2 regions of the Noviherbaspirillum sp. L7-7A genome follow, and region 2 is predicted to be linked to the other one. Evidence: predicted binding sites of a transcription regulator. Region 2 holds the regulator's gene; the other holds the start of a gene.

Region 1 (3,656 bases), 370 kb from region 2:
TGTTCGCCCAGGTCGATGAGACAATCCGATTTCTTCAGAAGCACCCACTGGCCGCGAATCAGGACTACCGCAATCTCGTCGATCTGCAGGTGTCGACAACCGGCCCCAAGGTAAAGGTGGCAGAATCCATGCACCACCATATCAAAAGGCGAACCGTGCCACTGTTCGAGGTCAGGTTCCCGAACGTGAAAATTCAGCCCGCGCCTGAGCCGAGGGCGCAACCAGCGGCGCATGGCAATCAACCGGAAAGCTGAGAAGAGGCCCTTGCAAGGCAGTGTCCGTGCGCTTTTGGCCCTGGATAAACCGGGCACCAGGACCAGCGTTTGACATCGCTGCATTGGTCTCCCTTACTGACCAAGTGCTGTGCGTCAGCGGACGCAGCCAGCGGTGGCCAGAAACTGTCCATGCAGTTTCCTGGCAAGCTCGACTGGCGCGGGTGTCGCGTCAGCGGATAGGCGATTCAAGTCAACGCTGGATAGGCAAGCCCGACCATATGGCGAATGACACCAGCAACTTTCCATGCGTACCAGGCTGTTGGCTAACCGATATCCATTGCAGCTTTGGCCTGTGCAGCACCGCCATAACGCTTATATACCCGGCAGATGCTCGTGCAAGGTACAAGGAAAACGACATGCTTGCCTTCATTACATAGGGCAAGGTATGGCGCCGCCAGCAGTTTCCCGATGCCCGTAACTGTATAAATAAACAGTGTTTTCTGCTATAATTTTCTCTTCCGCTTAGCCATCCCTGCTCCGAATGTCGCCCCAGCCGCTCCATTTTCATTAAAATGCAGGCATTTTGTCCGGCAAGCCTGTACTTTGCCGGTCTGGCGTTTCACCGTATTGCTACTGCTTCCCACTGAATGGCAACCAAAAAGAACCAAATTTCCGACTACAGCGAATCATCGATCCGCGTTCTCAAAGGCCTGGAGCCGGTCAAGCAACGGCCCGGCATGTACACCCGCACCGAGAATCCGCTGCACATCATCCAGGAAGTCATCGACAATGCCTCCGACGAAGCGCTCGGCGGGCATTGCCGCAACATCGTGGTGACACTGCGTGCCGACGGCGGCATCAGCGTCGATGACGACGGGCGCGGCATCCCGGTTGGCCTGCATCCCGAGGAGAAGGTGCCGACGGTCGAAATCGTCTTCACCCGGCTCCATGCCGGCGGCAAGTTCGACAAGGGCAGCGGCGGCGCCTATGCATTCTCCGGCGGCCTGCATGGCGTTGGCGTGTCGGTGACCAATGCGCTGTCATCGCGCCTGGAAATCACGGTCTGGCGCGAGAGCAAGGTGCATCAGCTGGCATTCGCCGACGGCGACCTGGTCGAGCCGCTGACCTCCCGTTCACCAACCCGCGAGGACAAGAAGTCCGGCACCCGCGTCACCGCCTGGCCCAATCCCAAGTACTTCGACTCTTCCGCAATTCCGCAGGCCGAGCTGCAGCGGCTGCTGCGCTCCAAGGCAGTGCTGCTGCCGGGCGTGAAGGTCACGCTGGTTCACGAGCGCACCGGCGAAAGCCAGACATGGCAATACGACCAGGGCTTGCGCGGCTATCTGACCGAATCGCTGGCGCAGGGCTCGAATGCGGAACTGGTGATTCCACTCTTCGAAGGCGAGCAATATGCCGGTCGCGACGCCGAAGGCTTTGCCGAGGGCGAGGGCGCGGCCTGGGTGGTGGCCTGGACCGAGGACGGCAATGTGATGCGCGAGTCCTATGTGAACCTGATCCCGACGCCGGCCGGCGGCACCCATGAATCCGGCCTGCGCGAAGGCCTGTTCGGCGCGGTGAAGAACTTTGTCGAGATGCATGCGTTGCTGCCCAAGGGCGTGAAGCTGCTGCCGGAAGACGTGTTCGCCCGCACCTCCTTCGTGCTGTCGGCCAAGGTGCTGGACCCGCAGTTCCAGGGCCAGATCAAGGAACGGCTGAACTCGCGCGACGCGGTGCGCCTGGTGGCGGGCTTTTGCCGTCCGCCGCTGGAGCTGTGGCTGAACCAGCATGTGGACTACGGCAGGAAGCTGGCAGAGCTGGTGATCCGCCAGGCCCAGACCCGGCTGCGCTCGGCGCAGAAGGTGGAAAAGAAGAAGTCGTCCGGCGTGGCGGTGTTGCCGGGCAAGCTGACCGATTGCGAATCGAGCGACGTGTCGCGCAACGAGCTGTTCCTGGTCGAGGGCGACTCGGCCGGCGGCTCGGCCAAGATGGGCCGCGACAAGGAATTCCAGGCCATCCTGCCGCTGCGCGGCAAGGTGCTCAATGCCTGGGAAACCGAGCGCGACAGGCTGTTTGCCAACAATGAGATCCATGACATCGCGGTGGCAATCGGCGTCGACCCGCACGGCAAGCACGACACTCCGGACCTGTCCGGGCTGCGCTATGGCCGCATCTGCATCCTGTCGGATGCCGACGTCGACGGCGCCCATATCCAGGTGCTGCTGCTGACGCTGTTCTTCCGGCATTTCCCCAAGCTGATCGACCGCGGCCACATCTGTATCGCGCGCCCGCCGCTGTATCGGGTGGATGCGCCGGCGCGCGGCAAGAAGCCAGTGCAGAAGCTGTATGCGCTGGACGATGGCGAGCTGACGGCGATCGAGGACAAGCTGCGCAAGGACGGCATCAAGGATGGCGGCTGGGCGATCTCCCGCTTCAAGGGCCTGGGCGAGATGAATGCCGAGCAGCTCTGGGAAACCACGATGAACCCGGACACCCGGCGCCTGCTGCCGGTGTCCCTGGGCGACTTCGACCTGGAAGCCTCGGAAGCGCGCTTCAACATGCTGATGGGTAAAGGCGAAGCGTCGGCCCGCCGGCTGTGGCTGGAAGAACACGGCAACGAAGCCGAGGCCGACATCTGATGCGATGGGCCGCGCTGCTCTGCGGACTGGCGCTGGCCTGCGCGTCGCAAGTCGCCCGGGCCGACATCTACGGCTATATCGATGCCAATGGCAATGCGCATTTCGCCCCCGAGAAGCTGGATGAACGCTATCAGCTGTTCATGCGCGGCGACGGCCCGTTCGATTCGCGCGATCTGACCGCGCCTGCGCCGCAGGCCGCGCCGGCCGACGGATTGCAGCGCTACCTGTCACAGCACCCGAACCTGAAACGCTATGAGCCTCTTCTGGCCCAGGCGGCGCAGGAGTTTGCGGTGGAACTGCCGTTGCTCAAGGCGGTCATGGCAGCCGAATCGGGCTTCAATCCCGAAGCGGTGTCGCCCAGGGGGGCGATCGGCCTGATGCAGGTGATGCCCGCCACGGCCGAACGCTATGGCCTGCAGGGCGACCAGCGCAAGAGCCTGAACGACAAGCTGTTCGACCCCAGGACCAATATCCGCCTGGCAGCGCGCTACCTGCGCGACCTGATGCGCCTGTTTCCCGACCAGCTGGCGCTGGTGCTGGCGTCCTATAACGCCGGCGAGGGCGCGGTGCAGAAGTACCGCAACAGCATTCCGCCCTACCCGGAAACCCGTAATTACGTGAAGCTGGTTACCGAGTTCTACCAGCTCTACAACCCGCAGCCCGCAGCGCCCGGCAAGGCTGACAAGCCGGCCGGCGCAGGCAACCGGGTCACCATGACCATACCTGGCCGCGGCAACCTGCCTACCCGGCCCGCAAACAATCCATAAGCCTGACAACGACATGACTGAACAAGCCAATCTGTTTG
Region 2 (3,656 bases):
TACGCGTTGTGCAGATCGGTGTACGGCAGCAGCGCGAGATAGCGTGCGCGCTTGATTGCGGTGTCGACCTGACGCTGGTAGTGGGCACGGGTGCCGGTCAGGCGTGCCGGCATGATCTTGCCGTTTTCCTGGACGAAGTCCTTCAGGGTGTCGACGTCCTTGTAGTCCACCTGCTCGACCTTGGCGGCGGTGAAGCGGCAGAACTTCTTGCGCTTGAACAGGGGGTTCTGCTGCTTGCGCTTTTCCTTGAGCTTGCTCTTGTCGAATTTTTTACCGAATGCCATTTTAGGCTCCTGTATCTATATCACTATGTTGGTTGACTGCCTCGAAATCGCTGACATGAAACACGAGGCTTTTACTGTTGCGACTCTTGCGAGAGAGGAAGCCGGAAAACCGGTAGGTTCCGCCCAGGTCGGCATTGTGGAATCTTCCTGAAATCTCGCCAGCGGCAACCGCGGCGATTTCAAATTCCACCCGTCTGTCTATTTTCGCCTCGGTCTGCTGCGATACATGCAGCAAACGGGCGGAGACGATCGGGATGCCTGCCGGGGTGTAGCGCAGAACCTCGCGCTCGGCAATTGTTGCAACAAACTGAAACTGGTTCACGCTCCGGGAATATCCCTCGCCTTAGGCAGCGCTGGCTTCAGCGCGGTGGCTCTTGGCGGCGTCTTCCTTCTGCACTGCCTTCATCATCGGCGACGGGCTGGTTTCAGCGCGCTTCATCTTGACGGTCAGGTGACGCAGGACAGCGTCGTTGAACTTGAAGCCGGTTTCGATTTCGGCAAGCGTCTCGCTGTCGCATTCGATGTTCAGGCAAACATAGTGTGCCTTGGCAAGCTTCTGGATCATGTAAGCCATCTGGCGACGGCCCCAGTCTTCAACGCGGTGAACGATACCGCCGCGGGTGGTAACGATGCCCTTGTAACGCTCGATCATCGCCGGAACCTGCTCGCTCTGGTCCGGGTGAACGATAAATACGATTTCATAATGACGCATGAAAACTCCTTTTGGACTGATTGAAGAATCGCCCACCCCGGCGTCAAGACGAGTGTGGGAAGAGGAAAACCCGCGATCATACTAGAAAGCCCGATCCGACTCAAGCCGTTTAACTGCTCCGGCAAGATTTCCCTAATATATTCCGTTAAATGCAGCTAATTCGCGGGTTATACGCTTGCTTTTATACAGCCACTGTATAAAAATACAGGCTGTCATTCCAAACAGCTTTACAATTTCGGCACCCCGCTTCTTACAATCCAGGTGTTCCCATGATCAAACTTACCGCCCGCCAGGAACAGATACTCAAACTGATCCAGGATGCCATCGAAAACACCGGCTTTCCTCCCACCCGTGCTGAAATCGCCCAGATACTGGGTTTTCGTTCCGCGAATGCCGCCGAAGAACATCTGCAGGCGCTGGCCCGCAAGGGCGCCATTGAAATATCGCCTGGCACGTCGCGCGGCATCCGGCTGGTAGACGCCTCGCACGACAGAGCCGGCTTGCGTGGCATGGCGCCGGCATCACATCCGGCAGTCATGCACCTGAGCCTGCCCCTGGTCGGCCGGGTGGCTGCCGGTTCGCCCATCCTCGCGCAGGAACATATCGATGCGACCTATAGCGTCGACCCGTCGCTGTTCCGCAGCCGCCCCGACTATCTGCTGAAGGTACGCGGCATGTCGATGCGCGACGCCGGCATCATGGACGGCGACCTGCTGGCGGTGAAGAAGGCGGACAGCGCCAAGAACGGCGAGATCGTCGTCGCCCGTCTGGGAGATGATGTCACCGTAAAGCGCTACAAGAAGTCCGGGTCCGTGATCGAACTTCTTCCCGAAAACCCGGACTTTGAAACCATACGGGTACACCCGGGACGCGAAGAATTTGCGCTGGAAGGCCTTGCGGTGGGTTTGCTGCGCGCCTGGAGCTAGGACAGGCATCAGGGGCCGGCACTAGCTTCCTGCTAGCCAAGCCTGACCCCTGTCATTGCACTTCCGGTTGCTGCCTTACCGGTTATCGCAGCACTTACTGTCATATCGACCACCCGAAATCCGACCTGCACGTGGCACCAGCGGCCAGAATCTGCATGTTTGACATGGCCTTCAGTACTTAATGCCGGCTTGCCGGCAGGCTTGGATCGCGATTGCGGTTGCGGCTTGCATTGCCTGGCAAGTTAAGGAGCAGGACGCCTCGGCTGCTTGCCTTTGGCAGGCCTTGCAGCGGGCCCACGGCCCCGGCAGCCTGTGCGGCAAGACACCATTTAATCCGCTTGACCATTGTGTCGTCCCTTGCCTTCATTCAAAGGCGCTTCGCCCTGCTGCGCAGCCGCTGCCGCATTCCGTCCCTGCCCTCTTCTTCCCGGCTCCGCCTGCAATATCTGGCGGGCGATGCCGCGCAGGATGTTGACCTCTTCTGTTTCAAGACCGCTACGGGCGAACATGCGCTTGATGCGCGGCATCAGCTTCTTGGGACTGGCGGGGTTCAAAAAGCCGAGATGAACGAGGGCTTCTTCCAGATGCGCATACATGCCGTCGATCTGGACCCTGTCCGCCGCCTCGCCGCGAAATCCCACACCCGCCTCCGGCAATGCATCGCCGAGCGAAGCGAGCCGGCACTCATAGGCAAGCACCTGCACCGCCTGCGCCAGATTGAGCGACGAGTAGTCGGGATTGGCCGGGATGTTGATCAGCACATTGCAGCGCTGCACCACCTCGTTGGGCAGCCCGAAGCGCTCATTGCCAAACAATACCGCTGCCTTCAGGCCTTCGTCCGCCGTCAGATGGGCAGCCATGCCGCGCGGCGTCAGCACGGGCGGCGAGTATTCCCGCAAGCGGGCGCTGACCGCGGCAGCGAAGTTGCAGCCGGCCAGTGCCTCATCGACCGTCTCGACGATCCGCGCGCCGGCCAGAATATCCTGGGCGCCGCTGGCGAATGCCACCGCTTCCTCTTCCTGCAGCGCATCGTCGCGCCGCGGGCGCACCAGCACGAGTTCGGAGAAGCCCATGGTTTTCATGGCGCGGGCGGCGGCGCCGATATTGCCCGGACGACTGGTTTCGACCAGCACAAAGCGAACGCGGTGGAAAAGAGACATACTGGTTTTCAAGGCTTCATTTAAAATAGCGGGAATTTCGCGGACGGGCTGGCAAGCTGCAGGAACCGAGCCAACCGGACCGCATCGCTCATTAATATTCTTTCCATGCGGTCCATTGCCTCACGAGGCATGCGCCATTTTAACGGAACCACTATGCATCCCATGATCAATACGGCGGTCAAAGCCGCCCGCCGCGCGTCCGCCATCATCAACCGCGCTTCCTTCGACCTCGACCGACTGCAGGTCACGGAGAAAAACCACAACGACTTCGTCACCGAAGTCGACCAGGCCGCCGAACAGGCAATCATCGAGGTACTGCGTAGCGCCTACCCGGATCATGCGATCCTGGCGGAGGAATCCGGCGCATCGGCCAACCTGCATGACGAGAATGAAAACGTATGGATCATCGATCCGCTCGACGGCACCACCAACTTCATCCATGGCTTTCCCCAGTACTGCGTATCGATTGCGCTGCAGCAGCGCGGCCAGATCACGCAGGCAGTGGTATATGACCCGAGCCGCAACGACCTGTTCACCGCATCCAAGGGCGCTGGCGCCTACCTGAATGAAAAGC

Evidence for each region. The regulator LexA, encoded in region 2, represses DNA repair genes until DNA is damaged. The targets are predictions, from matches to a motif close to ACTGTATNNNNATACAGT.
Region 1: the regulator LexA is predicted to act here: its motif matches at 693-710, upstream of KTQ42_RS04930 (DNA topoisomerase IV subunit B).

The regions. Positions count from the first base shown of each region.
Region 1 covers NZ_JAHQRJ010000001.1:1,084,102-1,087,757, reverse strand. Annotated here, with positions in the region: gene KTQ42_RS04935 (glutamate cyclase domain-containing protein) at 1-254, shown strand, start outside; gene KTQ42_RS04930 (DNA topoisomerase IV subunit B) at 863-2,851, shown strand; gene KTQ42_RS04925 (lytic transglycosylase domain-containing protein) at 2,851-3,618, shown strand; gene parC (DNA topoisomerase IV subunit A) at 3,632-3,656, shown strand, end outside.
Region 2 covers NZ_JAHQRJ010000001.1:715,604-719,259, reverse strand. Annotated here, with positions in the region: gene rpsR (30S ribosomal protein S18) at 1-284, opposite strand, end outside; gene priB (primosomal replication protein N) at 286-606, opposite strand; gene rpsF (30S ribosomal protein S6) at 628-996, opposite strand; gene lexA (transcriptional repressor LexA) at 1,266-1,922, shown strand; gene KTQ42_RS03230 (RNA methyltransferase) at 2,252-3,082, opposite strand; gene KTQ42_RS03225 (inositol monophosphatase family protein) at 3,236-3,656, shown strand, end outside.